Regions from separate parts of the Azospirillum largimobile genome, predicted to be linked through region 1. Evidence: predicted binding sites of a transcription regulator. Region 1 holds the regulator's gene; the other holds the start of a gene.
What was found. Region 1 encodes LexA, which represses DNA repair genes until DNA is damaged. Its sites were predicted from a motif close to ATGTTCTANTTTGGTTC; they were not measured.
Positions count from the first base shown of each region.

Region 2: a site for LexA is predicted at 3,781-3,797, ahead of recA (recombinase RecA). Genes of this name have one in related genera too.

Region 1 is NZ_CDRMUA020000001.1:1,001,214-1,016,372, reverse strand. Features, by position in the region: gene ACWPKK_RS04680 (anthranilate synthase component II) at 1-312, shown strand, start outside; gene trpD (anthranilate phosphoribosyltransferase) at 309-1,343, shown strand; gene trpC (indole-3-glycerol phosphate synthase TrpC) at 1,343-2,146, shown strand; gene ACWPKK_RS04665 (GNAT family N-acetyltransferase) at 2,151-2,624, shown strand; gene moaC (cyclic pyranopterin monophosphate synthase MoaC) at 2,621-3,121, shown strand; gene ACWPKK_RS04655 (molybdopterin molybdotransferase MoeA) at 3,126-4,355, shown strand; gene lexA (transcriptional repressor LexA) at 4,554-5,276, shown strand; gene ACWPKK_RS04645 (ComEC/Rec2 family competence protein) at 5,432-7,585, opposite strand; gene gltX (glutamate--tRNA ligase) at 7,742-9,148, shown strand; gene gltA (citrate synthase) at 9,249-10,562, shown strand; gene ACWPKK_RS04630 (hypothetical protein) at 10,585-10,758, shown strand; gene ACWPKK_RS04625 (rhodanese-like domain-containing protein) at 10,768-11,166, opposite strand; gene ftrA (transcriptional regulator FtrA) at 11,276-12,298, shown strand; gene gloA (lactoylglutathione lyase) at 12,311-12,706, opposite strand; gene lpxB (lipid-A-disaccharide synthase) at 12,731-13,942, opposite strand; gene ACWPKK_RS04605 (LpxI family protein) at 13,939-14,781, opposite strand; gene lpxA (acyl-ACP--UDP-N-acetylglucosamine O-acyltransferase) at 14,794-15,159, opposite strand, start outside.
Region 2 is NZ_CDRMUA020000001.1:1,358,605-1,373,763, reverse strand. Features, by position in the region: gene flhB (flagellar biosynthesis protein FlhB) at 1-1,039, shown strand, start outside; gene ACWPKK_RS06350 (ATP-binding protein) at 1,134-3,686, shown strand; gene recA (recombinase RecA) at 3,851-4,930, shown strand; gene ACWPKK_RS06340 (lytic transglycosylase domain-containing protein) at 5,033-7,018, opposite strand; gene dapA (4-hydroxy-tetrahydrodipicolinate synthase) at 7,055-7,930, shown strand; gene smpB (SsrA-binding protein SmpB) at 7,961-8,434, shown strand; gene ACWPKK_RS06325 (methyltransferase) at 8,439-9,461, shown strand; gene ACWPKK_RS06320 (aldo/keto reductase) at 9,606-10,589, opposite strand; gene ACWPKK_RS06315 (TetR/AcrR family transcriptional regulator) at 10,712-11,332, shown strand; gene ACWPKK_RS06310 (helix-turn-helix domain-containing protein) at 11,304-12,164, opposite strand; gene ACWPKK_RS06305 (YbhB/YbcL family Raf kinase inhibitor-like protein) at 12,198-12,755, opposite strand; gene hemB (porphobilinogen synthase) at 12,848-13,852, opposite strand; gene ACWPKK_RS06295 (metallophosphoesterase family protein) at 13,969-14,877, opposite strand; gene ACWPKK_RS06290 (diacylglycerol/lipid kinase family protein) at 14,897-15,159, opposite strand, start outside.

The DNA.
Region 1 (15,159 bases):
CCCATGCACGGCAAGGTCGACAGCATGCGGCATGAGGGCCGCGGCGTCCTGGCCGGCCTGCCCAGCCCGTTCCGAGCCACCCGCTACCACTCGCTGATCGTCGAGCGCGACACGCTGCCCGCCTGCCTGGAGGTGACCGGCGAGACCGCCGACGGCCTGATCATGGCGCTGGCCCACCGCGAGCTTCCGATCCACGGCGTGCAGTTCCACCCCGAGAGCATCGAGAGCGAGCACGGCCACAAGATCCTGCGGAACTTCCTGGATCTGACCCGTCCCCGGCCGGAAGCCGCGTCCCTGGAGAACGCGGCATGAGCGGCGATCTGTCCGATATGAAGGCCATCCTGGGCAAGGTCGCCACCGGCGCCGCCCTGACCGAGGCCGAGGCCGGCTTCGCCTTCGACATCATCATGTCCGGCAACGCCACCCCGTCGCAGATGGGTGGCTTCCTGATGGCGCTGCGCGTGCGCGGCGAAACGGTGGACGAGATCGCCGGCGCCGCCCGCGTCATGCGCGCCAAGGCGATTCCGGTCGATGCGCCTCCCGGCACCATCGACACCTGCGGCACCGGCGGCGACGGGGCCGGCACCTACAACATCTCCACCGCCGCGGCGCTGGTGGTGTCGTCCTGCGGCGTGCCGGTGGCCAAGCACGGCAACCGCGCCATCTCGTCGAAATCCGGTGCCGCCGACGTGCTCGGCTCGCTGGGCGTCAACCTGGACTGCGACTTCGCGCTGGTGCGCAAGGCGCTGTGGGATGCCGGCATCGCCTTCCTGATGGCGCCGCGCCACCACCTCGCCATGCGCAACGTCGGCCCGACCCGCGTCGAACTCGGCACCCGCACCGTCTTCAACCTGCTGGGCCCGCTTGCCAACCCGGCGACCGCCCGGCGGCAGGTGCTGGGCGTCTTCTCCAGGCAGTGGGTGGAGCCGCTGGCCCATGTGCTGCAACGGCTCGGTTCGGAAAGTGCCTGGGTCGTCCATGGCTCCGACGGGCTGGACGAGATCACCACCACCGGCCCCACCACCGTCGCCCAGTTGAAGGACGGCGAGGTGACGGTGTTCGAGGTGACGCCGGAGGATGCCGGCCTGCCCCGCGCCCGGATCGAGGACCTGAAGGGCGGCGACGCCCAGGTCAACGCCGAGGCGATCCACGCCCTGTTCGACGGGGTGCGCAGCCCCTATCGCGACATCGTGCTGCTGAACGCCGCCGCCGCCCTGCTGGTGGCCGGCAAGGCCGCGACGCTGAAGGAGGGTGTCGCCATGGCCGCCGACGCCATCGACAGCGGCGGCGCCCGCGACCGCCTGCGCCGGCTGGTCGCCATCACCAACGAGGCGGTGGCCTGATGAGCGACGTTCTGACCCGCATCAACGACGACAAGCGCGCGCTGGTCGCCTCCCGCAAGGCCGCCCGCCCGCTGTCGGAGGTGGAGGCCGCGGCCAAGGCCGCAAACGCAACCAACCCGCCGCGCGGCTTCATCCGGGCGCTTGGCGCCGCGGTGGAGGCCGGGCGCTACGGCCTGATCGCCGAGATCAAGAAGGCCAGCCCGTCCAAGGGCCTGATCCGCGCCGACTTCGACCCGCCGGCCCTGGCCCGCGCCTATCGCGACGGCGGGGCCAGCTGCCTCTCGGTGCTGACCGACGAGCCCTATTTCCAGGGCAGGGACGAGTATCTGGTCGCCGCCCGCGCCGCCGTCGATCTGCCGGTGCTGCGCAAGGACTTCATGGTCGATCCCTACCAGATCGTCGAGGCCCGCGCGCTGGGTGCCGACTGCATCCTCATCATCATGGCCTCGCTGTCCGACGCCCAGGCGGCGGAGATCGAGGACGCCGCCATCGCCCAGGGGCTGGACGTGCTGGTGGAGGTGCATGACCGCGCCGAGTTGGACCGCGCGCTGCTGCTGAAGACGCCGTTGCTGGGCGTCAACAACCGCAACCTCAAGACGCTCGCCGTCGATATCGCGACGACGGAGGAGTTGGCGGCCAACGTGCCGGCCGACCGCATGCTGGTGGCGGAAAGCGGGCTCTACACCCCCGCCGATCTGGCGCGCATGGCGAAGGTCGGGGCGCGCTGCTTCCTCGTCGGCGAATCGCTGATGCGGCAGGCCGACGTGACCACGGCCACCCGCGCCCTGCTGGCTCCGGTCTAAGCCCATGCCGGACATCACCATCGCCGCGGAAAGCCCGCGCCAGGATCAGGTCATCGCGCTGGTCGCCGCGCTGGACCGCTATCTGCTGGAGCTCTATCCGGCCGACACCTGCCACCTCCTCGACATCGCGGAGCTGGAGGCGCCGGACTTGCGCTTCTTCGTCGCCCGCAAGGACGGCGTTCCGGTCGGCTGTGCCGCGCTGCGCGTCGATCCCTCGGGCTATGGCGAGGTCAAGCGCATGTTCGTTGATCCCGCCGCCCGTGGCCATCGCATCGGCGACCGGCTGCTCGCCCGGTTGGAGGAGCAGGCGCGGGCGGAAGGGCTGACCGCCTTGCTGCTCGAATCCGGCATCCACCAGCACGAGGCGCTGGGGCTCTACCGCAAGGCCGGCTTCACCGACCGCGGCCCCTACGCCTGTTACGAAGAGAACGGCGTCAGCGTCTTCATGGAGAAACCCCTGCGGGAGACCGTCGCATGAGCGGCTTCACCCATTTCGACGCCGAGGGCAAGGCGGTGATGGTCGATGTCTCCGACAAGGCGGACACCGAACGCACCGCCACCGCTGTCGCCACCGTGCTGATGCAGCCGGAAACCCTGGCGCTCATCATGCAGGGCGGGGTGAAGAAGGGCGACGTTCTGTCGGTCGCCCGGCTGGCCGGCATCATGGGGGCCAAGCGCACGCCGGACCTGATCCCGCTGTGCCATCCGCTGATGCTGACCTCCGTCAAGGTCGACCTCTCCTGCGACCCGGCGCGCAATGCGGTGGACGTCACCGCCACCTGCAAGCTGAAGGGCCAGACCGGCGTGGAGATGGAGGCGCTGACCGCCGTCACCATTGCCGCCCTGACCGTCTACGACATGTGCAAGGCGGTTGACCGCGGCATGACCGTCACCGACGTCCGCCTGCTGCACAAGGCCGGCGGCAAGAGCGGCGAATGGGGCACTGCCGCTACCACGCCGTCGGCTGGGGCCTGACGCCATGATCTCCGTCGCAGAGGCGCGCGCCCGCATCCTGTCGGCCTTCGCCCCTCTGCCGGCGGAGGTGGTCGCCCTGCCCGACGCGCTCGGCCGCGTGCTGGCCGAACCGGTGGTCGCCCGGCTGACCCAGCCCCCCTTCCACGCCGCCGCCATGGATGGCTGGGCGGTCCGCTCCGCCGACATCGCCGCAGCCACGGCGGAAACCCCCGTCACCCTGCGCCGCATCGGCGAATCCTCCGCCGGCCATGCCTTCGGCGGCAGCGTCGGTCCGGGCGAAGCGGTGCGCATCTTCACCGGCGCCCCTCTGCCAGATGGCGCCGACGCCGTGGTGATGCAGGAGGATTGCAGCGCCGACAACGCGACGGTTCGCATCGGCCGCGCCGTCCCCGCCGGGCGCTTCGTCCGTCAGGCCGGCTTCGATTTCGCCCTTGGCGAGGAACTCCTGCCGAAGGGCCGTCGTTTGACCGCGCGCGACATCGCGCTGGCAGCCGGCGGCAACGTGCCCTGGCTGTCGGTCCATCGCCGGCCGCGCATCGCCGTCCTCGCCACCGGCGACGAGATCGCCCTGCCGGGCGATCCGTTGGGGCCGAGCCAGATCGTCAGCACCAACGCGCTCGGCCTCTGCGCGCTCGTCACCGCCCAGGGCGGGCTCGCCCACAATCTTGGCGTCGCGAAGGACACGCCCGACAGCGTCGCCGCCATGGCGAAAGGTGCCGTCGGCTGCGACCTGCTGGTCACCACCGGCGGTGCCGCCCATGGCGACTACGACCTCGTGCGGGACGTTCTCGCCGACCGGGGGGTGGCGCTGGAGGTTCAGACCGTGGCGATGCGGCCGGGCAAGGCGCTGATGTTCGGCCGGGCCGGCGGGGTGCCGCTGCTCGGCCTGCCCGGAAATCCTGTATCGACGGGCGTCACCGCCGTCCTGTTTCTGCGCCCGGTTCTGCGCCTGCTGCAGGGGCTGCCGCCAGAGGACGACCGGCCGCCGCTGCGCGCCCGGCTGACCGTCGCGCTGAAGGCCAACGACCGCCGCGAGGAGTATCTGCGCGCCACCCTGGCTTCCGGACCGGACGGCGTCCTCACCGCCACGCCCTTCGCCCGGCAGGACAGCGCCATCACCACGCTCTACGCCCAGGCCGACTGCCTGATCCCACGCCCGCCCAACGCCGACCCGGAGCCGGCCGGCGCCATGGTGACCGTGCTCCCTTTGACCGATGGAGCGCTCAGCATCTAGACTTGAACACAGCGTTTGGACGGCGGGTTGAACAGTTGAACATCACCCGGAAAACTGTTTCACGGCGTTCCGAATGTTCCACTCAAGTTCTAAAAGAAGCCGATGGGGGGCTTGACGGACGGCAGGAACCAAACTAGAACATGGAGCAACGTTTAGTTTTTGTTCCATCTTCAGTCTGGCGACGGCCGGGAGGCATCCATGCTCACGCGCAAGCAGCACGAATTGCTGCTGTTCATCCACGAACGGCTCGGCCAGGGCGGTGTCTCGCCGTCGTTCGACGAGATGAAGGACGCCCTGGGGCTGAAGTCCAAGTCGGGCATCCACCGCCTCATCACCGGCCTCGAAGAGCGCGGCTTCATCCGCCGCCTGCCCCACCGCGCCCGCGCGCTGGAGGTTCTCCGCCTGCCGGAAGGCCTGGACGCCGCCCGCTCCCGCACCGCGCCCAAGCCGAAATTCCAGCCCAACGTCATCAAGGGCGACTTCGCCTTCGCCGGCCGCGACACCGCTCCGCCCGCGCCCACCCCGGCAGCGGCGAACGAGACGGTGCAGCTTCCGCTCTATGGCCGCATCGCCGCCGGCACGCCGATCGAGGCTCTGCGCGACAACAGCGCCTTCGTCGACATCCCCGCCTCGATGCTGACCGCCGGCGATCATTACGCGCTGGAAGTCTCCGGCGATTCGATGGTGGAGGCCGGCATCCTCGACCACGACACCGTCATCATCCAGCGCTGCGATGCGGCGGAGAACGGCACCATCGTCGTGGCCTTGGTCGACGAAGGCGAGGTGACGCTGAAGCGCCTGCGCCGCAAGGGCAACACCATCGCCCTGGAACCCGCCAACGCCGCCTACGAAACCCGCATCTTCGGCGCCGACCGCGTCCGCGTGCAGGGCAAGCTGGTCGGTCTGGTGCGGAAGTACTGAGGCCCTTTCGCCCCCCTCCCCGACCCTCCCCCGCTCTCGGCCGGCCGAAGGCTGGTCCGATCGCGGGAGAGGGAGTGAGCGGCAGATCAGCGGAGTTCCCTCTCCCGCAAAGCGGGGGAGGGTTAGGGTGGGGGCAACAGCACTCCCCACGCCCCTCACCTCCCCCCGGTCCAGGGCCGCTCTCCCCGCAGCCCCCGCACCGTCTCCACCTCTATTCCCGCCGCGGTCACCCTCAGCGCATGCGCCCCCTCGTGCCGCAGCGCCCAACGGTCGATCGCGACCCCGGCCCGGCATCCCCGCGCCACCGCCGTCGTCACCACCGCATCGGCCGCCCCGCAATCCTCGTCCAGCGCATCCGGCAACCGCGGAAGGGCGACAGTCCTTCCCTTGACCCGGTACAGACACCCCAGCGCATCGCAGCTCAGCGACCGCTCTCCCTCGCTCCACCCCCCCGCCGCCGGCCAAGGATCGGCTCCCGAGCGCTCGCCATCGCGCTCCCGCCATGTCTCGATCACGCGGCCCCCGGTCTTGCCCGAGGCGCTGAGGCGACCATCCGGCATCCTCACCGCCATCACGCTCCCGTCCCCCGCGACCAGCACGTCCGGCCGCGTCACGAACGCCGGCGAAGCCAGCCCTGCCAGGACCGGCAGCAGCCCCAGCCAGCGCCACCACCGGGTCCAGACGCACAGCCAGATGCCGCCCAGCACCAACGCCACGAACCCCTCCACCGGCATCGCCGGCATGGTCAGGGAGGCCCCGGGGAGACGGCCGAAGAACTCCGCGGTCCAGATCACCGCCCGGTCGCCCCAGTTCATCGCGATCAGCGCCGGCGCCTCCAGCCCGAAGGGCATCAGGGCGTAGGCGATCAAGCTCCACGGCATGACCCAGAACGAGGTGATCGGAATGGCGATCAGGTTGGACAGCACGCCGTAAAAGGCGATCTGCTGAAAATGGAAGAGCGCAAAGGGCAGCGTCGCCAGCGTTGCCACCACGCTGGTCAGCAGTATCCCGCCGACATAGAGCAGACCACGCAGAAACCATCCCGCCTCGCTGCGCCATTTCGCCAGCCGCGAACTGCCGCGCTCGAAGGCGGCGATCAGCGCCACCACCGCCGCGAAGGACATCTGGAAGCTGGGGCCGAGCATCCCCTCCGGATCCATGGCGATGGTCACCAGCCCGGCGAAGGCGACCAGCCGCATGCTCAGCGGGTGGCGGTCCAGCATGATCGCGCCCATCACCATGCCGGTCATCAACACCGACCGTACGGTCGGCAGCGGCGCCCCGACCAGCAGCGTATAGGCCAAGGCCGACAGGATGCCGAACAGCGCGGCGATCTTCTTGATCGGCCAACGCAAGGCGATGGCGGGCACCAGCGCCAGCAAGGCCCTGACCACATAGAACAGAATGCCGGCGGCAATGCCCACATGCAGGCCGGAGATCGACAGCAGATGCGCCAGCCCGCTGTTGCGGAAATCCTCCAGCGTCCCGTCCGGGATGCCGAACTGCTCCCCATTCAGCAAAGCCGTGGTGACCCTCGCCTCCACCGGATCGTCGATGGTGGCAGCCACCCGCTCGGCGATCGCGCCGCGCACCCGCTCAAAGGCCACCGTCACCACTTGCCAGCCCGTGACCGGCGGGGCCTCGACCAGTTCCACCGCACCGGTGGCGAAACCGGTCCCACCCAGCCCCATGAACCAGGCCCGCCGCTGAAAGTCGAAGGCGCCCGGCTCGGCCGGCGCCTGGGGCGGCAGCAGCGTGGCACGCAGCCGCACCACCGATCCCGGATCGGGCGCCGCATGGCGGTCCGGCAGGCGGATACGCAACGCGGCCGGCGTCTGCTCAGGCGGTAGCCGGCTGACCGTCGGTTCCCGCACCGTGATGCGGGTGGCACCTGGTCGCCGTTCCACCGCCATCACGCGGCCGGTAATGGTCGCACCGGTGACGACGCGCGTCAGCACCGGCGCCGCCACCCATGCGCTGTGCCCCTGCGCCACCAGGAACCCCGCCGCCACCATCAGCAGCGCCATCGCCGCGCCGAACAGCGCGAACCAGCGCCGCAGGACCAGCAGCAGCGCGGCACACCCGCCGCAAGCCGCAGGCCCGATCCACCAGTCCGGCTCCCGCATCAGCCCGAAATACAGCGACACGCCCGCCCCGAAGGCGACGGGAAGCCACAGAACCCAGCGGTCCCCCTCCGCCTCCGCCAGGGCCGCGAGTCGCCTCCCGATGCGGAACCACAGGCGTCGCCACCGCCCACCGGCCCCGACCGGACCCTCCGTCTCCTCCTCGGGCCAGCCGGCGACCGTCACCGCTGACGGCTTTCCGGCGCAGGGATGCCGCCCGCGTACTCCTCAACGACCGTCCATGCGCGCATCGCATTGCCTCCCAACCCGGTGGCTGTGTTAAACCTCGGTGTCGAACCACCGGCGCATCTTACCAGCGCCGAACCGGAAATTGAGAGACCGATGACCGTCGTCACCCGCTTCGCTCCGTCGCCGACCGGCTTTCTGCACATCGGCGGTGGCCGCACCGCCCTGTTCAACTGGCTGTACGCCCGCAACACCGGCGGCAAGTTCCTGCTGCGGATCGAAGACACCGACCGGCAACGTTCGAGCCAAGCGGCGGTCGACGCCATCCTGGACGGTCTGCAGTGGCTGGGTCTGGACTGGGATGGCGACGCGGTCAGCCAGTTCGAGCGCAAGGACCGCCATGCCGAGGTGGCGCACCAGATGCTTGCCGCTGGCAAGGCCTATCGCTGCTACTGCAGCCCGGAAGAACTGGAAGAGATGCGCGCCGCCCAGAAGGCCGCCGGCCAGCCGATGCGCTATGACGGCCGCTGGCGCGACCGCCCCGAGTCCGACGCGCCTGCTGGCGTCGCCCCGGTGATCCGCCTGAAGGCGCCGCAGGAAGGTCAGACCGTCCTGAACGACCTGGTCCAGGGCGAGGTCACGGTGCAGAACGCCCAGTTGGACGACCTGATCCTGCTGCGCGCCGACGGCACGCCGACCTATCTGCTGGCGGTTGTGGTGGACGACCACGACATGAACGTCACCCACGTCATCCGCGGCGACGATCATCTGACCAACACCTTCCGGCAGATCCAGATCTTCAACGCCATGGGCTGGGACCTGCCGCGCTTCGGCCATATCCCGCTGATCCACGGGCCGGACGGCGCCAAGCTGTCCAAGCGTCACGGCGCGCTGGGCGTGGATGCCTACCGCGACATGGGCTATCTGCCGGAAGCCGTTCGCAACTACCTGCTGCGGCTCGGCTGGTCGCACGGTGACGACGAGATCATCTCGACCGAACAGGCGATCGAGTGGTTCAACCTGGAGAGCATCGGCCGCTCGCCCTCGCGCTTCGACTTCGCGAAGCTGGAGAACCTGAACGCCCACTATATGCGTCTGGCCGAGGATTCCCGGCTGGTCGGGCTGATCGCTCCGCGACTGGAGGCCGAACTAGGCCGCAGCCTGACCGACGCAGATCGCGACCTTCTGACGCGGGCGATGAACGGCCTGAAGCAGCGGGCCCGCACGGTCGTCGATCTGGCGCAGAGCGCCCGCTTCTACGTGGCCGCGCAGCCGCTCGGCTATGACGAAAAAGCATCCGCGCTGCTGGACGAAAAGGGCCGCAGCCTGTTGAAGGAACTGGCCGAAGCCTTTGCCGGCGAACCGGATTTCACCGCTGCGGCGCTGGAGGCGCAGGTCCGTGCCTTCGCCGAGGCACGGGGTGAAAAGCTGGGCAAGGTGGCACAGCCGCTGCGCGCCGCGCTGACCGGTTCGACGGTGTCGCCGCCGATCTTCGAGGTGGCCGAACTGCTGGGTCGGGAAGCGACGCTTTCTCGCATCCGCGATGCAGCGGGTGCAGCATAATGGTCATTTCCGTGCGTTGCCATCAGGCTGCCATGGAACTATGCTGCGCCGACGAAAAAAGGGCGTTAAGCCCGACCCTCAACGATAAGGACGTGCCGAGATGACCCAGACTGAGGACGGCAAGGACACCGTTACCCTCATCGACAATAAGACGGGCAAGCAGGTCACGATGCCGATTCTGCACGGCAGCGTCGGGCCGAGCGTGATCGACATCCGCAAGCTCTACGCCGCGACCGGCTATTTCACCTACGATCCGGGCTTCACCTCCACGGGCAGCTGCGAGTCGGGCATCACCTACATCGACGGCGACGAGGGTGTCCTGCTGCACCGCGGCTACGCCATCGACGAGCTGGCCGAGAACTCCACCTTCCCGGAAGTCTGCTTCCTTCTGCTCAACAACCACCTGCCGACCGCGGCAGAGCGCACGGATTTCGAAAATATCCTGCGCCGCCACTCGATGGTGCACGAGCAGCTGACCAAGTTCTACAGCGGCTTCCGCCGTGACGCCCACCCGATGGCGATCATGTGCGGCGTCGTCGGCGCCCTGTCGGCCTTCTACCACGACTCGCTGGACATCAACGATCCGCGGGAGCGCAAGATCGCCGCGCACCGCCTGATCGCCAAGATGCCGACGATCGCGGCGATGGCCTACAAGTATTCGACCGGCCAGCCTTTCATGTATCCGCGCAACGACCTGTCCTACGCGGAGAACTTCCTCTACATGACCTTCGGCACGCCCTGCGAGCCGTACAAGGTCAACCCGATCCTGTCCAAGGCGATGGACAAGATCTTCATCCTGCATGCCGACCACGAGCAGAACGCTTCGACCTCCACCGTCCGTCTGGCCGGTTCGTCGGGCGCCAACCCGTTCGCCTGCATCGCCGCCGGCATCGCCTCGCTGTGGGGTCCGGCCCATGGTGGTGCGAACGAAGCCGTGCTGAAGATGCTGGAGGAGATCGGCTCGGTCGATCGCATCCCCGAGTTCGTCCGCCGCGCCAAGGACAAGAACGACAACTTCCGCCTGATGGGCTTCGGCCACCGGGTCTACAAGAACTACGACCCGCGCGCCCAGGTCATGCGCCAGACCTGCCACGAGGTTCTCGGCGAGCTCGGCATCAAGGACGAGCCGCTGCTGGACATCGCCATGGAGCTGGAGAAGATCGCCCTGTCGGACGAGTACTTCATCGAGAAGAAGCTCTATCCGAACGTCGATTTCTATTCGGGCATCATCCTGAAGGCGATGGGCTTCCCGACCAGCATGTTCACCGTGCTGTTCGCGCTGGCCCGCACCGTCGGCTGGATCAGCCAGTGGAAGGAGATGATCGAGGACCCGGTGCAGAAGATCGGCCGCCCGCGTCAGCTCTACACCGGCGACACCAAGCGGCCGTTCGTGCCGCTGGCCGAGCGTGGCTAACCGGCCAACAGCACATGTGGGAATGGGCGGCTCCAACGGAGCCGCCCAGGACCCGACTGCGTACATCGTTCCGGCCCGGCGCGTGCGCCTGCGCTCGCCGGCCAACGACAACCGGGCACCGCTTGGCTGGCGGGTGCGCCGGATGATCGTCTATCTGCTGATCGTGGCCCTGGTCGCCGGGATCGTGTTCGTCTAAGGCAATCGCTCAACTCCCGCTTTCAAGCGCGAAGTCCTCGTCGATCCAGCCCGTCACGCCGCCGATCATCAGTTTGACCGGCCGCCCGATCCGCGCCAACCGCAGGGCCGCGCGATCCGCACCGTTGCAGTGCGGGCCGGCGCAATAGACGACGAACAGCGTGCCCTCCGGCCACTCCATCATCCGCCGTTCGGTGATCTTGCCATGCGGCAGGTTCAGCGCCCCCGGCACATGCCCCCGGGAGAAGGCCGCCGGACCGCGCACGTCGAGCAGGACGAAGTCGGGCGTCCCAGACTTCAGCGATTCATGCACATCCCAGCAATCGGTCTCAAACGACAGCTTGCGGGCGAAATGGGCGGCGGCATCTTCCGCCGATGCGGCTGGAATTTCGGTGACGAGACTGGCCATGGTGCTCTCCTGATCGTGCTTGGTCGGGATTCGCCCGCATCTTCCCAATCGCCACTTCCGCTGGAAAGTGGCGTGACTGCCAGCTATCGTTCAGATCATGCCAAATGCCATGCCACCGCTTGCCGTAGCCCTCGCCTATGACGGTCTGTGCACCTTCGAGTTCGGCGTGGCCGTCGAGGTGTTCGGTCTTCCACGCCCTGAGCTTGGCCCCGGCTGGTATCGCTTCGCCGTCGCCGCCCTCGATTCCGGCCCATTGCGGGCAGTGGGCGGGATCCGCATCGAGGCCGATGGTGGGCTCGATCTGCTGGACCAAGCCGACATCATCGTCATTCCCGGCTGGCGCGGCGCTCGCGAACCGGTACCTGTCCAACTAACGGAGGCACTGCGCCGGGCCGATGTGCGCGGAGCACGCATTCTCTCGATTTGCTCCGGTGCCTTCGTTCTGGCCGCCGCCGGTCTGCTGACGGGTCGCCGCGCGACCACCCACTGGCGCTATGCCACAACGCTTGGGGAGCTTTATCCCGACATCCGTGTGGTGCCTGACGTTCTCTACGTGGACGAGGGCAACATCCTGACCTCTGCCGGCAGCGCGGCCGGCATCGACCTTTGCCTTCATCTGGTGCGCCGCGATTTCGGACCCGAAGCCGCCAACAGCGTCGCCCGCCGTCTGGTGGTCCAGCCTCACCGCGAGGGAGGGCAGGCTCAGTTCATCGAGGCACCGGTGCCCATCGCCCGTGAGGGAGTCCGTCTGGGACCGCTGCTCGACCATCTGCGGGAAACTCTTGCGGAGGACCACAGCCTGTCAAGCATGGCCTCGCGCGCCGGCATGAGCCTGCGCACCTTCCTGCGACGGTTCCAGGCGCTGACCGGCACCACGCCCGGCGAATGGCTGACGACGGAGCGGCTGAACCGCGCCCGTGATCTGCTGGAACGCGGAACCCTGCCGGTGGAAGAGGTCGCGACCCTCGCCGGCTTCGGCTCCGCGGCCACCTTGCGGCATCATTTCCGCCAGCGTCTGGGGATCAGTCCGGCCACGTACCGGGCGCACTTCCGCCGCGATCCCGCTCCGGTTCCCGGCACAAGCGACGGGGGCGCGGCCGTTGCCGACCACGCCCCTGTCCTGAACCGATGACCGGCCGACCGGTCACTTCGTCTCGATCAGTTCAACCTTGTACCCGTCGGGATCCTCAATGAAGGCGATGACGGTGGTACCGTGCTTCATCGGGCCGGGCGGACGCGGGATCTTGACGCCTTCGGCGGCAAGCTTCTCGCAGGTGCCGTAGATATCGGGAACGCCGAGCGCGATGTGGCCATAGGCGGTGCCAATCTCGTACGGCTCCTTCTGGTCCCAGTTATGGGTCAGTTCCAGGACGGCGGTATCGGACTCCTCGCCATAGCCAACGAAGGCCAAGGTGAAGCGACCGCCCTCATAGTCATTGCGGCGCAGCAGCTTCATGCCGAGCAGACGGGTGTAGAAGTCCAGTGACTTCTCCAGATCCAGCACGCGCAGCATCGTATGCAGCAGACGGAATTCGCTCATGGTCTCTATTCTCCCGCTTGGCGTTTAACTGGGCGGTTGTTCAGCTGTCTTGGAGCGGCGTTCTTGGACGACGTCCAGGATGGTGCGGGCGGCGCGTTCGCTGGGCGGGGTATCCCCCTGCCCCAGCCAGCGAGCCACCTCGGCGACACCGTCGACCTGCGCCTGGCGCGCCGCCGGATCGTCGAGCAAACGCCCCAACTCGGCCGCCAGTCTATCGGGCCGGCAGTCCTGCTGCAGCAATTCCGGGACCAGCATCCGATCGAGCATCAGGTTGACGAGATTGACGTACTTCACCCTGATCAGCCGGCGATAAAGAGCGACGGTGACCGGATTCAGCCGGTAGGCGATTACAGTTGGAAGCCGCGCGAGCGCCAGTTCCAACGCGACGGTGCCCGATGCGGCAAGAGCCGCCTCCGCCGCCGCGAAGGCATCGTACTTCTCGGCGTCCCCTTCCACCAGCAGGGTACGGACCGGCCAGTCGGCGATGGCGGCGGCGACGCGGTCACGCACCGTCGCCACGGTCGGCACGACCGCCACCAGATCGGGATGGCTTGGACGCAACAGGTCCAGCGCCGCGCGAAAGTCGGGCAGCAGGCGCGATACCTCTCCCTTGCGGCTGCCCGGAAGCACGATGACGATCCGCTCGTCCGCCGCGATGCCATGCTGCTCACGGAACGCCGCACCATCGCCTTTCCCCGCACCACCCTCGACGACCGAATGGCCGACGAAGGTGCAGGCAAGCCCCTCCTTCTCGAAGTACGGGGGCTCGAACGGTAGAACCGCGAGGAGATGGTCGTAGATGGCGGCATATTTGGCCGCTCGCTTGGGCTTCCAGGCCCACACCGTGGGCGCCACATAGTGGATCAGCGGGATGGCGGGCTCCGCGGCACGCACCTTCTTCGCCACGCGCACGGTGAAGCCTGGCGAATCGATGCCCACCACGGCGTCGGGGCGCAGCCGGACGATCTCGGCAACCGTCTGGTCGATGCGGCGGATCAGGTTCGGCAAATGCGGCAGCAGTTCGAAGATGCCGAACAGGGTCAGTTCGCCCATGGGAAACAGGCTGACCAGCCCCTCCGCCGTCATCTTCTCGCCGCCGATGCCCACGAAGCGAACCTTGCCGCCGGTCAGCCGCTTCGCCGCCGCCATCAGCCGCGCACCCAGCGCGTCGCCCGACGGCTCGCCGGCGATCAGGAACAGAATCGGGCCGTCATCGGCCACGGACGTAACGCTCATTGCGGAATCTCGATGCCGGTGACGAACAGACCGAGCCGGTCGGCCGTCGCCGCCACCGCTGCACGATCAACCAACAGGCTACCGCCGGCCTCCACCGCGATACCGCGCAGCCCGGCCGCGGCGGCCTTCTCGACCGTCGTGACGCCCATCGTCGGCAGGTCGATGCGACGGTCCTGCTTCGGCTTCTTCACCTTGACCAGAACGCCGCCGGGTCCGGGCCGCGACAGACCGGCACAGCGGTCGAGCATGGCATCTGTGCCTTCGATCGCCTCGACTGCAAGCACGATGCCCTGCTGGACCACCGCCCCCTGCCCGACATCGAGCGCACCCAACGCACGGGCGACCTCCACCGCGCGGGCGATGTCGCGTTCAGCCTCGGCATCCGGGGCGAGACGACCGACCCGGCCGGGCGTGGTCAGCAGATCCTTCAACAGGTCATGCAGGCCGACGACGCGGAAGCCATCCTCCTCCACCTCGCGGACCACGGCGCGCAGCAGCCCATCGTCACCGAGCGCCCTCGTTCCGACGCGGGCAAGGAAGCGGGCGGTGCGCCAATCCGGCATCAGTTCCGTGAAGGACGGTCGCTTCACCGGTCCTGCGAGCACGACCTCTCCCACGCCTTCCTCATGGAGACGGCGCAGGATGCTGCCGGCGGCGCCGAAGCGGCTCCACAAATGCGGGAGCCCCGCGACGGTTTCGGGGTCGGTATGGCCGTCGAAGGCGACGACGAAGACCTCCCGCCCCTGCCCGCGCACCGCGCTGGCGATGCGGGCCGGCAGCGTTCCGCCACCGGCCAGGATCGCCAGCTTGGGACCGGCAGCCTGAAGGGTATCGGCCATCGGCCGGCGGCCTCAGCTCTCGCGCGGTTGGCAGAGGGAGCGCGCTTCCTTGGCACGGATGAAGGACAGCACGTCGGAGATCAGCGCACGCTCGCCGAAGTCGCGACCGACCTCCTCCACCCGCTCGGCAAAGGTCCCCTCCGGTCCGAACAGCATGCGGTAGGCCGCGCGCAGGGCGTGGATGTCGTCCTTCTTGAAGCCGCGCCGTTCAAGCCCGACGAGGTTCAGGCCGGCGAGGCGGGCACGGTCGCCCATCACCAGACCGAAGGGAATCACGTCGTTCTCGACGCCCGACATGCCGCCGATCATGGCGTGCGAGCCGATGCGCACGAACTGGCGCACCGCCGAAAGCCCGCCGATGATGACGTAGTCGCCCAA
Region 2 (15,159 bases), 360 kb from region 1:
CCCGACATCCAAGAAGCTCGACGAGGCCCACAAACAGGGCCAGTTCGCGATGACCCGCGAGGCCGCGAACTGGTTGATGGTCGCGGCGATGCTGGTCGTGCTGGTCGCCATCCTGCCCGGCACGATGAAGGGGATGGTCTTCCGCCTGAACTATTATTTCCAGAATCTGGATCAGTTCACGTTCGACCGCGCCGGGGTCGGGGCGCTGCTGTTCCGGGTGATGGCCGATGCCATGTGGGCCCTGTGGCTGCCGATCCTGCTGTTCGTGGTGGCCGGAGTGCTGTCCACCATCGGGCAGACCGGCTTTCACGTGTCCTGGACGCTGATCGCGCCAAAGTTCGAAAAGCTGAACCCGCTGCCCGGCCTGTTGAACCTGTTCAAGGCCAGTCAGGGCGTGGAACTGCTGAAGAGCATCGCCAAGCTGGCGGTGGTCGGCGGTGTGGCCTTCATGGCGCTGAAGCCGATGTTCGCGGGTGTCGAGACCTTCATCGGCATCGACATGTTCGCGATGCTGCTGCAGATCGACAGCCTTGCGCACCGCCTGCTGATCTGGGTGCTCGTGGTCTTGACCTTCATCGCCGCCGGAGACTTCCTGTGGCAGAAGACCCAGTTCGACAAAAAGATGAAGATGACGAAGCAGGAGGTGAAGGACGAGCACAAGCAGCAGGAAGGCGATCCCGTCGTCAAGGGCCGCATCCGCCAACTCCGCTTCGAACGCGCGCGCAAGCGCATGATGGCCGCGGTGCCCAACGCCGACGTGGTGGTCACCAACCCGACCCACTTCGCGGTGGCCCTGAAATACGATCCCAGCCAGATGGGCGCGCCGCTGGTGCTGGCGAAGGGCGTCGATCAGGTCGCCTTCAAGATTCGCGAGATCGCCGAATCGAACAATGTCCCGGTCATAGAAAACCCGCCTCTCGCCCGTGCGCTCTATGCCGCATGCGATATCGACGAGGAAGTTCCATCCGAGCACTATCGGGCGGTCGCCGAAGTCATTACCTATGTCTTCAAGCTGAAAGGGCGGTCGCTGCGCAACTGATGCGCGCCTGGAACGGTTGACGGCACCAGGTGGAACGACTGACCTTCGCGCGCAATGACATTGGGGGCTTGGGGTTCTGGTGCCTGGAGATCTGGTGGACGATTCGACTTCCCTTTCCGACACCTCGCGCAACGCAGCCAACCGCGCGGCACCGTCCGGCGGGCCCCTGATGCTGCTCCAGTACTGTCTGGCGCCGGCCGGGCTGCTGGTCTTGGCCGCCGGCCTTCTGCTGGACCGGGAAGAGATCGGATGGACGGGAGCGGTGCTGGCGGCAGCGGGCGTCGCCCTGCTGATCGGCCGCAGCATCGCCGTCGTCCGGCGGTCGGCGCGAATCGGCGCACTGCTGGGCGGGGCGCTGGAAGGCATGCCGGCGGGACAGCTGGTCTGCGACGGTGCCGATGATGTGGTCTTCGTCAATGCCGCCTTCCGCGAGCTTGCCGGCTGGCGCCGCGGCGAACGGCCGCTGGATGCGCTGGCACGCCAGTTCTCCGACGATCCCGACAGCGCGCGCGAGTTTCGCCGCCTGCGCGAACGGGTGCGGGCGGGGGCCGCGGCGTCCGCCGAACTGGCGATCCCGGCGCTGGACCACAATCCGCCGGAATGGCGCAAGGTGCAGGGCCAGCCGGTGCCCGGTTTCGCCGGCTCCGTCCACTGGCGGATCGAGGACATCACCGCCCGGCGCGAGTTGGAGCATGTGATGCTGCGCGAGCAGGCCAAGCTCGCCGATTTCATGGAACATGCGCCTGTCGGCTTCTTTTCCGTGGACCAGAACGGCCAGTTCCTGTTCGTCAACGCAACCCTGGCTCAATGGCTGGAGGCTTTTCCCGGCGATCTGACCGATGGGGAGGCATGCCTTCACGGCATTCTGGCCGCTCCGCCGCAGTCCGCGGCACCCTACGATCTGTTCGACCATGGCGGCGGCGAGCAACGCGGCGAACTGACCATGGTGGGGCTGCGCGGCCGCCGGTTCCAGGTGGCGGTGGCGCAGAGCGTTGTGCATGCCGACGACGGGACGATCCACACCCGGTCGGTGGTGCGCGATCTGTCGCCCGAACGGGAATGGCAGGAGGCTCTGCGCCTGTCGGAACAGCGGTTCCAACGCTTCTTCGAGGATGCGCCGATCGGCATCGCGCTGGTGGACGAGACCGGGCAACTGACCGAATGCAACGAGGCATTCCTGGCGCTGATCGGCAGCGAGGCCGGCAGCGTCATCAATCGCCCGATGGCCGACCTGATCGTCCCGGCGGAGCGCGAGGCGGTGACCGCCCGGCTGAAGTCTGTCCAGGGCGGCGCCGATCCGGCCCATCCGCTGGAGGTCCGGCTGTCCGGCGGCCGGGAACTGACGGCCCAGCTCTATGCCCGGCGCCTTGCCAACCCGGTGCGCACGGACGGGCGCGGCGAGGCCGAGAAGAATGGGCAGGCCGAGAAGAATGGGCTGGGCGTCGGCCTGATCCTGCACTTCATCGACATGACCGAGCGCAAGAGCCTGGAGGCCCAGTTCGCCCAGTCGCAGAAGATGCAGGCGGTCGGCCAGCTGGCCGGCGGCGTCGCCCATGACTTCAACAACCTGCTGACGGCGATGATCGGCTTCTGCGACCTGCTGCTGCTGCGGCACAAGCCGGGCGACCAGTCCTTCAGCGACATCATGCAGATCAAGCAGAACGCCAATCGCGCCGCCAACCTGGTGCGGCAGCTTCTGGCCTTCTCGCGCCAACAGACCCTGCAGCCGCGCGTCATCAACGTGACCGACGTGCTGGCGGAGTTGGCGAACCTGCTGCGCCGGCTGATCGGCGAGAACATCGAACTGAAGATGATCCACGGCCGCGACCTGGGACTGGTCAAGGTCGATCAAAACCAGCTGGAGCAGGTCATCATCAATCTGGTGGTCAATGCCCGCGACGCCATGGCAGGCGGCGGCAAGCTGACCATCAACACCACCAACAACGTCGTGACCCAGCCCGAACGGCGGGAGCACGAGACGGTGCCGCCCGGCAGCTACGTCTCCATCGAGGTGATCGACACCGGCTGCGGCATCGCGCGGGAGAATCTGCAGCGCATCTTCGAGCCCTTCTACACGACCAAGGAGGTCGGGTCGGGGACGGGGCTCGGCCTGTCGACCGTCTACGGCATCGTGCGGCAGACCGGGGGCTTCGTGCTGGTCGATTCGGCGGTGGGGGAGGGGACGACCTTCACCATCCTACTGCCCCACCATCAAGGCGAACTGCGCCCCGTCGATACGGCGGAGCCGCGTGAGCGCCGCGGCAGCGACCTGACCGGCACGGGCACCATCCTGCTGGTCGAGGACGAGGACGCGGTGCGCGTCTTCTCCGCCCGCGCCCTGCGCAACAAGGGCTATCAGGTGCTGGAGGCGAAGAACGGAGAGGCGGCGCTGCAGCAGATAGAGACAAACGGCGCGTCCATCGACCTGCTGATCACCGACGTGGTGATGCCCCAGATGGACGGCCCGACGCTGGCCCGCCATGTCCGCAAACTGCGACCGGAGATGCGGGTGATCTTCATCTCCGGCTATGCCGAGGACCGTCTGGGCGAGATCGACGGCGTCGAAGTCGCCCATTTCCTGCCCAAACCCTTCTCGCTGAAACAGTTGGCCTCCAAGGTGAAGGAGGTCATCCGCGACGCACGGTGAGAGACCTGAACCGCCACCAAGAACCGCCTTAAAGAGCCGCTTGGGCACCCCCGTAAGATAGGAACACACCGGCAACATCAGCCCTTGCAAATGAGAACGAAGAGAGTACATTCAGCTTCGTTGCAAGAGCGCCGACCGTGTGTTCTAAGAGAGGGGTACCGGGCATGTCGTCCGCACAGCTTCGTTTGGTCGAGAAGGATTCCATGGACAAGCAGAAGGCGCTCGATGCCGCCCTGAGCCAGATCGAACGCGCGTTCGGCAAGGGCTCGATCATGAAGCTCGGCGCCCGTGAGAACCTGGTCGAGACGGAGGTCATTTCCACCGGCTCCCTGGGTCTCGACATCGCGCTGGGCATCGGCGGCCTGCCGAAGGGCCGCATCATCGAAATCTACGGGCCGGAAAGCTCGGGCAAGACCACGCTGGCGCTGCACGCCATCGCCCAGGCCCAGAAGGCCGGCGGTACCTGCGCCTTCGTCGACGCCGAACACGCGCTCGATCCGTCCTATGCCCGCAAGCTGGGCGTCAACATCGACGAGCTGCTGATCTCCCAGCCGGATGCCGGCGAGCAGGCTCTGGAGATCGCCGACACGCTGGTGCGCTCCGGCGCCATCGACGTGCTGGTGGTCGACTCGGTCGCCGCGCTGGTGCCGCGCGCCGAACTGGAAGGCGAGATGGGCGACAGCCATGTCGGCCTGCACGCCCGCCTGATGAGCCAGGCGCTGCGCAAGCTGACCGGCTCGATCTCCAAGTCGAACTGCCTGGTGATCTTCATCAACCAGATCCGCCTGAAGATCGGCGTGATGTTCGGCAACCCGGAGACGACGACCGGCGGCAACGCGCTGAAGTTCTACGCCTCCGTGCGTCTCGACATCCGCCGCATCGGCGCGATCAAGGATCGCGACACCGTCGTCGGCAACCAGACCCGCGTCAAGGTGGTGAAGAACAAGATGGCCCCGCCGTTCCGCGTGGTCGAGTTCGACATCATGTACGGCGAGGGCGTGTCGAAGGTCGGCGAGCTGCTCGACCTCGGCATCCAGGCCGGTGTGGTCGACAAGTCGGGTGCGTGGTTCAGCTATGACGGCACCCGCATCGGCCAGGGCCGCGAGAATGCCAAGACCTACCTGCGCAACAACCCCGAGATGGCCGATGCGATCGAGGCCAAGATCCGCGGCAACGCCGGTCTGGTCGCCGACGCCATGATGGGCACCCCGGAAGCCGATGGCGAAGCCTCCACTCCGGAGTGACGACAGCGAATGTCGGATGAAAGGCCCCGCCTCCCGAAAAGGAGGCGGGGCCTTTTTGTTTAAGGCATGTCAGCTTGCGAGGGAGGGGGCCACCGCGACGCCCTACCGACGCAGATCCCTGTCCAGATTCGGCTCCGTCTGGTCGCCGCTCAGGCGGGTGCGATAGACCTGAACGGCTTCCAGAACGCGCTGGACATAGTTGCGGGTCTCGGAGATCGGGATCAGTTCGATCCAGTCGACCACGTCCACCGCTTCCGTCCGCGGGTCGCCATAGGTCTGCAGCCACTGGCGGACCCGGTTCGGTCCCGCGTTGTAGCCGGCGATCGCCAGCACCCACGAGCCGTTGAAGCGGTCGATCAGTTCCGACAGATAGGCCGAGCCCAGCGTGACGTTGTAGCCGGGGTCCGTGGTCAGCCGGGCTTGCGTGTGCTTCAGGCCCAGCTTGCCCGCCACCAGCTGCGCCGTGGCAGGCATCAGCTGCATCAGGCCGCGGGCACCGGCCGACGAGACGATGTTCGGGTTGAAGGTGCTCTCCTGCCGGATGATGCCGTGGACCAGCGCCAGTTCCGGCGCCGCCGGCCGGGCGTCGATCATCGGGTAGCCGGCATCGACCAGGAACACCTCGTTCTGGGCGGCGTCCTTGGCAGCGGCGACGGCGAGATCGCGGCGGCCGACCTCGCTCGCCAGCCGGGCGGCGAGAACATAGTCGGCGGGGGACTTTGCATCCAGGCTGATGCGGCGGACGAAGCTGCCCAGCCGCTCGTCGGTGCTGCCACTGATCTCCGCCAGCAGGCGGGCGACGCGCACCACCTCGCGCCGGTTGAAGGCGGAGGTGTCGGCGCTCGACACCGATGGCGGCGTCGGCAGGGTCACCGCCCCGTTGGAGACATGGCGGAAGGCCAGCTGGCCGTAGAAGGTGGTGGGGTAGGTCGCGGCCTTGGCGTACCAGTCGCGTGCCGGCTCCGTCTGTCCCAGCGCCTCCGCCGCCCGGCCGCACCAGTAGGCGCCGCGCGCCTTGCTGATGGGGGCCGATACGGAGCGGTAGAGCTTGTGGAAATGGGCGAAGGCCTCAGACGGCTTGTCGAGGAAGCGCAGGGCCATGAATCCAGACAGGAACTCCGCGTCGGCGAAGGCGCTGCCCTCGCTCATGCCATGGGTGCTGACCAGGCGGTAGGCAAGGTTGAAGTCGCCGCGCTCCATCGCCCGGCGGGCCAGCAGATGGCGCTCCGGCCACCAGGCCTGCGGACGGCCGAGGTCGGTGCCGGCCCGGGCCATGATCTCCAGCGCGCTGGCATCGTCGCCCTTGCGGCGCAGATAGCGGGCGCGGTCGAACATCAGGCCGGGATCGTCGCGCAGGGCGGGGGAAACCCGGGACAGCGCCGCGTCGGCGCCGGGGCTGTCGCCGTCCAGCGCGATGCGCGCCTCGATCAGCGTGTCGTAGGCCTCGTCGAAGAAGGGCAGCATCCGGCGCACCGGCGCGTCCTGCCTGGCCCAGAGCAGCCGGTCGATGCGCGCCTTGTGGTCCAGCGGGCGCAGATAGGGGGTGTAATGGGCGAGGAAGGTGGCCTCCTCATCCGGGGTGAAGGTGGCGTCGGCCCACTGCTTGCGGATCAGGCCGGTGGCGCGTTCCACGCTGCCGGTGGCGATCAGCGCGTCGGCATAGCGGACGAAGCCGTCGCTGGTCTGGGGCGGGGACTGGCGGAACCACTCCACCACCTCGGCCGGCGGGATGTCCGGCATCGCCAGTTCGGCCTGACGGCGCAGGGCCGCCATGTTGGGCCAGTCCGGATTCTCGCGGATGAAGGCCGTGATGTCGGAGAAGCTGCCGCCGCCGGGGTTGGCGAGCGCCATCCAGCGCAAAACCTTCGCCGGTAACGGGTCCTGGGCACGCGACGCCGTGGCCAGCGCCTCGGCCAGCCTGTCGCTATCGGCGAGCTTGAAAGCCTCGCGATAGATCGCGATGTCCTGCGCGCTCAGCGCTGCGGCGGGCAGGGCGCCGGGAATCGCGGCGAGAAGGGTGAGGAGACCCGCGAAAACAGCGGTCCGGGCGCTCTTGCCGAGGGCGGCGGGGAGGGATAATGTGCGCAACTCTTTTTTCCAGCTAAGCCGACTGAGGAGGCAGCCATGTTCCACGGTTCCATCGTCGCCCTTCTGACTCCGTTCAAGGGCGGGAAAGTGGACGAGAAGGCCTTCCAGTCCTTCGTGGAGTGGCAGGTCGCCCAAGGCACGCACGGTCTGGTGCCCTGCGGCACCACCGGCGAGTCGCCGACCCTGTCCCACGAGGAACACAACCGCGTCGTGGAGCTTTGCATCGAGGCGGCCGGCGGCAAGGTGCCGGTGATGGCCGGCACCGGTTCCAATTCGACCGACGAGGCGATCGCGCTGACCCGCCATGCCAAGCAGGCTGGCGCCCAGGCGGCGCTCGTGGTCACGCCCTACTACAACAAGCCGTCTCAAGAGGGTCTGTACCAGCATTTCAAGGCGATCCATGACGCGGCGGATTTGCCGATCTTCATTTACAACATTCCCGGCCGCAGTGTCGTGGATATGTCTGTGGCCACGATGGCGCGGCTTGCAAAGCTGCCCAACATCGTCGGCGTGAAGGACGCGACCGCCGATCTGTCCCGCCCGTCCCGCCTGCTGCAGGAGGTCGGCCCCGACTTCATCCAGCTGTCGGGCGAGGATGCCACGGCACTGGCCTTCAACGCGCAGGGCGGCGTGGGCTGCATCTCCGTCACCGCGAACGTCGCTCCGGCGCTGTGCTCCGCCATGCAGACCGCCTGGGCGAAGGGCGACCTGAAGGAGGCGTTCCGCCTGCGCGATGTGCTGTCGCCGCTGCACGACTCGATGTTCGTCGAGACCAGCCCGGCCCCGGTGAAGTTCGCCGCCAGCCTGCTGGGCCTCGGCAGCGACGAGGTGCGCCTGCCGCTGGTTTCGGCGTCGGAGACCGCCCGTGCCGCCGTGCGTGGAGCCATGACCAAAGCCGGCCTGTTGTCCTGAGAGACAGAACGGGCCGAATAGGAGAGAGACTTGGCGACGCGCGAGGAAGCGAAAAAATTTGCGGCGCAGAACCGCCGCGCGCGGTTCGACTTCTTCATCGACGACGTCCTCGAGGCCGGCATCATGCTGACCGGGTCCGAGGTGAAGTCGTTGCGGGGCGGTCGCGCCAGCGTGAACGAGGCCTATGCCGGCCTGAAGAGTGGGGAGCTGTACCTGTTCAACGCGTACATCCCCGAATATCTCCAGGCCGGTCGCGTCGATCAGCACGAGCCGAAGCGTCCGCGCAAGCTGCTGGTCCGCCGCCGCGAGTTGGACAAGCTCGCGGCCGGCATCAAGCAGAAGGGCGTCACGCTGGTGCCGATGTCCGTCTACTTCAACGACCGCGGCATCGCCAAGGTCGAGATCGGTCTCGCCACCGGCAAGAAGAAGCACGACAAGCGCCAGAACGAGAAGGAACGCAGCTGGCAGCGCGACAAGGCGCGGCTGATGCGGGACAAGGGTTGATCCGGTGGCACGTCTAGACAACCGGGCCACGGACCGCGATCAGACCGTCGCCGCCGTGGCCGCCGAAGCCCTGTCCGAAATCCGGCCGCAGGGCCGGATTCTCGTCGCCTTCGACAGCGATGGCGCCATCGCCGAGGTGCTCCGCGACGGCGGGGCGGAGGTGGTGGTGTGGAACCGGCTCGCTGTCGGCGGGCAGTCTGCGACGCCCTGGCCGGCCGAGGGGCCGTTCGACGGCGCCGTGCTGCGCCTGCCGCGTGGCTGGGCCGGCTTCGAGATGGCGCTGCATGCGCTGGCCTCGCGCCTCGCCCCCGGTGCGCCGCTGTGGATCGCCGGCGGCAACGACGAGGGTGTGACCAGCGCGCCGAAACATCTCGATGGGCTGGCGGAAGAGCCGGAAACCCTCATCATCAAGCGGCGCGCCCGGCTGCTGCTGACCCGCCGCACCGACGCGCCGGCCAAGGGGGCGCTGGAGGATTGGCGGCAGACCGTCACCCTGACACTGCCGGACCGGACACTGGAACTGGTGTCCTATCCCGGCCTGTTCGCCCGCGGCCATCTGGACGCCGGTACCGAATGCCTGCTGAAGGTATTGCCGGAGGTTGCCGCCGGCACCCGCGTGCTGGATTTCGGCTGCGGCGCCGGGGTGATCGCGCGGGCGGTGCGGGAACGCCAGCCGGATGCGCCGCTGACGCTGCTGGACATCGACGCGGTGGCGCTGCACGCCGCCCGCCAGAATGTGCCGGATGCCGAACTGGTGCTGAGCGACGGGCTGGCGGGGCTGGGCACCCGCGAGCGCTTCGGCCTGATCCTGTCCAACCCGCCGCTCCACCGCGGCAAGGACGAGGATTTCGGCATGCTCGACGCGCTGGTGGCGGGGACGAAGCAGTATCTGAAGCTGCGCGGCACGCTGGTGGCGGTGACCCAGCGAACGGCCGGCGTGGGCAAGCTGTTCAAGACCGCCTTCGGACACAGCGACATGCTGCTGGAGACCACGCAGTTCCAGGTGTGGTCGGGGACGCCGAAGTAGTTAGGTGTCGGCGGGCGAATGCCCCCACCTAACCTCCCCCGCTGGGCGGGGGAGGGACTGCCGCCGAACGTCGACAAAGCTCCGATCCCTCCCCCGCCCAGCGGGGGAGGTTAGGTGGGGGTCTAACGTCGCCAGAAACGCTACCTACACATTCACCCCCCGCATCCCCTCCGCCGTATAGCGGTCGCCCGCCGCCACTCCCGGCGGCAGTGCGTCACCCAGCGCCTTCACCTCCGCCTCACTCAGAGTCACCGCGGCGGCACCGACATTCTCCTCCAGATATTTGATCCGCTTGGTCCCCGGAATCGGCAGGATCTCCGGTCCCTGGGCCAGCAGCCACGCCAGCGCCACCTGTCCAGCTGTGCAGCCCTTCTGCGCCGCCAGCGCCTTCACCTGTTCGACCAGAGCTAGGTTGCGGTCGAAGTTGTCCCCGGCGAATCGTGGTGCGATTCGGCGGAAGTCGTTTTCGGCGAACTGGTCGGGGCTGCTGACGGCACCGGTCAGCATGCCGCGGCCGAGCGGCGCATAGGCGACCAGCGAGATCCCCAACTCCCGGCAGGCCGGCAGAACCGCATCCTCCATGTCGCGGGTCCATAGAGAGTATTCGCTCTGCACCGCGGCGATGGGGTGGACGGCATGTGCGCGGCGCAGGGTGGCGGCCGACACCTCCGACAGGCCGAGCGCGCGGACCTTGCCGGCCCTCACCAGATCGGCCATGGCGCCGACCGTCTCCTCCACCGGGATGTCCGGATTCAGGCGGTGGGCGTAATAGAGGTCGATGGTCTCCACCCCCAGCCGCTTCAGCGAGGCGTCGCAGGCCTGGGCCACATAGGCGGCGCTGGTGTCGATGCGGCGGGCGTATTCGCCGGGTTGGCGAACGATGCCGAACTTCGTGGCGATCACCACCCGGTCGCGATTGCCGGACAAGAAGCGGGCGAGAAGCGACTCGTTGTGGCCGCCGCCGTACATGTCGGCGGTGTCGTAATGGGTGACGCCGAGTTCCAACGCCCGCTCCAGCGTCGCCAGCGACTGGGCATCGTCGGTCGGTCCGTAGAACTCCGACATGCCCATGCAACCGAGGCCGATTTCGGAAACCGAGAGAATGCTGCCGATGTTGCGCTGTTTCATCGCTTTACCCCTCCCGTGCCGCGGCCGGGCGGATTACCCTGGGAGCCTGCGGCAGCAAATACACTACACGGTGCAGTGTACTTGGTGGCCGGTGAATGTCAATGTCTCGAGAGGGGAATGCTGTGCGCGGTTCGGCGAAGCGGGATGCGGTGGTGGAGGCGGCGACCCGCGCCTTCCTGACCCACGGGTACGAGGCGTCGTCGATGGACGCCATCGCCGCCGATGCCAATGTCTCCAAGCGCACCGTCTACAATCATTTCCCCGGCAAACGGGAGCTGTTCCAGGCCGTCGTCTCGGGCCTGTATGAAGGGTTCCACAGCGATGGCGACCAGACCCTTCGCCATGACCAGCCGCCGGAGCAGGCGCTTCCCGCCTTCCTCAGGTCGCTGCTGGTGCATATGGGCCGTCCGGTGGTGCGCGGGCTGCTGCGCCTCGTCATCGCCGAACATCAGCGCTTTCCGGAGCTGTCGCAGATTTATCTGGAAGGTGGGAAGGGGCAGGCCTATGCGCTGCTCGACGACTATATCGCCGCCCAGCATGCGCGCGGACGCCTGAACGCCCCCGACCCGCATGTGGCTGCGACCCAGTTGATGGGTGGCCTGAAGGAGGTGCTGTTCTGGCCGACCATGCTGGGCCTGCCGGTTACCGCAGATCCGGAGCGGGTGATCGCCGAGTCGGTCGCGGCGCTGGTGCGGGCATACGGCACGGCGCCGGTCAGCGGTCGCGAAGGTCCGACGGGTTGACGCCGACGGCCGCGCGGATGCGCCGGGCGAAATGGGACCGGTTGGTGTAGCCGCAGGCCTCCGCCGCCTCCTGCACGCTCAACCCTTCGCGTTCCAGAAGATCGCGGGCATGGGCGACGCGTTCCTCGACCAGGATGCTGCGGACCGAGCAGCCCTCCTCGGACAGACGGCGGCGCAGCGTGCCGGTGCTGAGGTTGAGCGCGTCGGCGACGCCATCCGCCGTCCAGGCGGCGTCGGGCCGGGTCCGCAGCAGCTGGCGCACCGCATCGGCGGTGCCGGTCGGCGCGACAGGGCCCAGCCACCAGACGCCGTCTTCCAGCAGAGCCAGAAGCACCTCCATGCAGCGATGCTCGGCCAGCTTGGGCGGCAGCGGCGGATCGGCGGTCAGTCCGGTGGCGGCATGGTGGATGGCGTCGGTCAGGGCCGGCGTGAGGGTGACATGCCAGTCGCCCGGCCGGGCGCGCGGAGAGAGCCCTTCGGTGCCATGGGCGCGCAGCAGGCGCCGCACCATCTCCGCCGGGAACTCCAGCACCAGGGCGCGGTAGCGGCCGGCGGTGCCGGGTTCGTTCACCACCGACCCGCTCCAGCCCGGCGGCAGCAGCATGGCCGTGCCGGCGGGGAAGCGGCGGGTCGTGCTGGCGGCGTCGGTCAGTTCCTTGACCCCCTCCAGCACGGCGATCAGGGCGGTGCGCTCGATCCGCACCTCCGCCAACCGTTCGCAGTCATGGGCGACGAAGGCCCACAGCTCCGGCCGGTGCGGACGGTCGCCCGCTCCGGGACGTTGGTCACGGGCGGCGAAGCGGGACAGGCGGGCGAGGAGGCTTGGACCCATGGGCACCATCCTATGGCGATGGCTGGCGGTCGATCAACGGCCGTAGCGAGCGGTCAGCGTCGCCTTCGCCAGTGTGGCGGCGTTCAGGTTGAAGCCGACCATGGCCCCCGACGCATCGGCCGGCAGGGGGAGACCGTCGACCTTCAGCGCATGGACGGTGACGATGTAGCGGTGCGGCGTGTCGCCCTGCGGCGGGCAGGGGCCGCCATAGCCGAAAGTGCCGAAGTCGGTGCGGCTTTGCACGGCGCCCATGGGTAGCATCGGCTTGGCCGGATCGCCGGCGCTGGCGGGCAGGTCGCGGGTGTCGGCCGGCAGGTTGAACAGAACCCAGTGCCACCAGCCGCTGCCGGTCGGGGCATCGGGGTCATAGATGGTGACGGCGAGGCTGCGGGTGCCGGCCGGCGGCTCGGTCCAGCTCAAGGCCGGCGACCGGTTGCCGCCGCTGCAGCCGAATCCCGCGAAGACGTTGCGTTCCGGAATCGGCGATGCTTCGGTGAAGTCCGGGCTGCGCAGCTCGAAGGCGGCTGCGGGAGCGGCGGCCAGCAGCAGGGCGGCCAGCATGGCCGGGCGGGCGAAACATGTGGGGGTCATCGGGGCGTCTCCGCTGGGTGGGATGCCCCCGACGATAAAGGGCCGCGGATCGCTCCGCGGCCCCGGACGGCTCAAAGATGGCCCCGAACTGCTCAGCCTTGCTTGAGCAGCTTCGCGGCGTCCACCGCGCCATAGGTCAGGATGGCGTCGCAGCCGGCGCGCTTGAAACCCATCAGGGTCTCCAGCAGGGCCTTGTCGTAGTTCAGCCAGCCATTGGTCGAGGCGGCGCGCAGCATCGCGTATTCGCCCGACACGTGATAGGCGAAGGTCGGAACCGCGAACTGGTCCTTCACCCGGCGGATGATGTCGAGATAGGGCAAGCCCGGCTTCACCATTACCATGTCCGCCCCTTCCTGCAGGTCGCAGGCGACCTCGCGCAGGGCCTCGTCGGTGTTGGCGGGGTTCATCTGGTAGGTGGTCTTGTCGCCCTTCAGGAAGCCGCCGGAGTTCACCGCGTCGCGGAACGGACCGTAGAAGGCTGAGGCATATTTCGCGGCATAGGAGCAGACGCGGGTGAGATGGTAGCCATCCTTGTCGAGCGCATCACGGATGGCGCCGATGCGGCCGTCCATCATGTCGGACGGGGCGACGATGTCGACGCCGGCCTCCGCCTGCGAAAGGGCTTGGCGGATCAGGACCTCGACGGTCTCGTCATTCTGGATATAGCCGTCGCGCAGGAGGCCGTCATGGCCGTGGCTGGTGTAGGGGTCGAGCGCCACGTCGCCCAGGATGCCGACCTCCGGCGCCGCCGCCTTGACCGCGCGTATGGCGCGGTTCATCAGGTTTTCCGGGTTATAGGCCTCCGCCGCGTCTTCCGACTTGCCATCCGAGCCGACGACGGGGAACAGGGCGATGCAGGGGATGCCGAGCGAGCCGGCGGACGCCACCGCTTCGCACAGCAGGTCGATGGTCAGGCGCTCCACGCGGGGCATGGAGGCGACGGGCTCCCGACGATTCTCGCCTTCGATCACGAAGACCGGCCAGATCAGGTCGTCGACGGTCAGCGTGTTCTCGGCGACCAGACGGCGGGTCCAGGCGTCGGCGCGGTTGCGGCGCAGACGGGTGCGCGGGAAGGCGGCGGGGAGGGAGATCGGCATCGGGAAGACCATGCACTTAGAACGAGTGCGGCGATCCTACGCCTTCCCGCATAGTGAACTCAAGCCATGGGGGCGCCCACGGTCCTTTGGGACGGGCCGGCAGCCTTGCACATGTCTCATGCCCTGTCCCGTTCGTGCCCCCTTGAAAGGCGGTCGGCCGTTTCCCAAGCGGCGGCGACCGGGTCGCCGGTCACGGGACGGAATCCGGTGTCCTGTGCTTCCAAGGTCCAGCGGTGTCCCTGCTTGCGATAGGTGGATACCAGCCCGCCGGTGAAGGCCGCGCCCTCCCACGACCGCACTTCGAAGGTGACGGTCGGGTGTTCGACGGTGATCAGGTTGTAGGCGTTGGTCTCGTTCCGCAGCCGGGTGGAGGTCGCGGTGGAGGCCTGGGCCACCAAGATCGAGCGGGCGATCTGGGTGTGGAAGCTCATGATGTCGCCGGAATAGGCCTTGTGCAGATGGCCGGCCAGCAGCAGGTCGACGCCGCAGCTCTCCAGCGCCGGCAGGGCCAGCTTGTGGCGTCCGACCAGCTGGGTCTTCGGCAAGTCCGGCGGCGGCAGGAAGGGATGGTGTGTGAACAGCACCTTGAACACGGTATCGGGCATGCCGCAGAACACCTCGCGCACGCGGGCGATCTGCCTCCTGTTCATCCGCCCTTCGGAAAAATCCATGATGACCGGACGGGCGGTGTTGATCCCCAGCACGGCAATCTCGTTGTCGATATGCAGCGGGCTGAAATCGCTGGTGATATAGCGCCGGTAATGGCCGAACGGATCGGTGAATCGCTTGAACACATTATAAACCGGGATGTCATGATTTCCCGGTACAGCCATGTAGGGAAAGGGTAGTTTCTGCAGGAAGGCTCGCGCTTCCTCGAAATGGCGTGCTTTCGCCCGCTGCACGAAATCGCCGGAGATGACGATCAGGTCGGGTGCCTGGGCCGTCAGATCGGCCAGCAGGCCGTCGACCACACGGGCGTCGATTCGCCCGAAATGCAGGTCGGAAATGTGAGCGAGCCGTTTCACGCCAGCTTCATCCTTTCTCTCAGCCGGGGGCCAGAACCTTCAGGGCTCCTGGGCGAATCCGGTAGTGAAGCGGCGCGTGCAGCTTCCGGATCTCGCCGTCGTTGACCATCTTCAGGCGATGGCGCCGGCTGTGGACCGTCAGGCTGGTGACCGCATAGGTGTCGAGCGCCTCGTCCTGCTTCCAGGATCCGGCGACCAGCCGTCCCATCAACCGAAGCATCGCGAAGGCGTTCCGTTCGCGGGCCACGTAGACCCCAAGTTTCCCGGCATCCAGCGACTGGC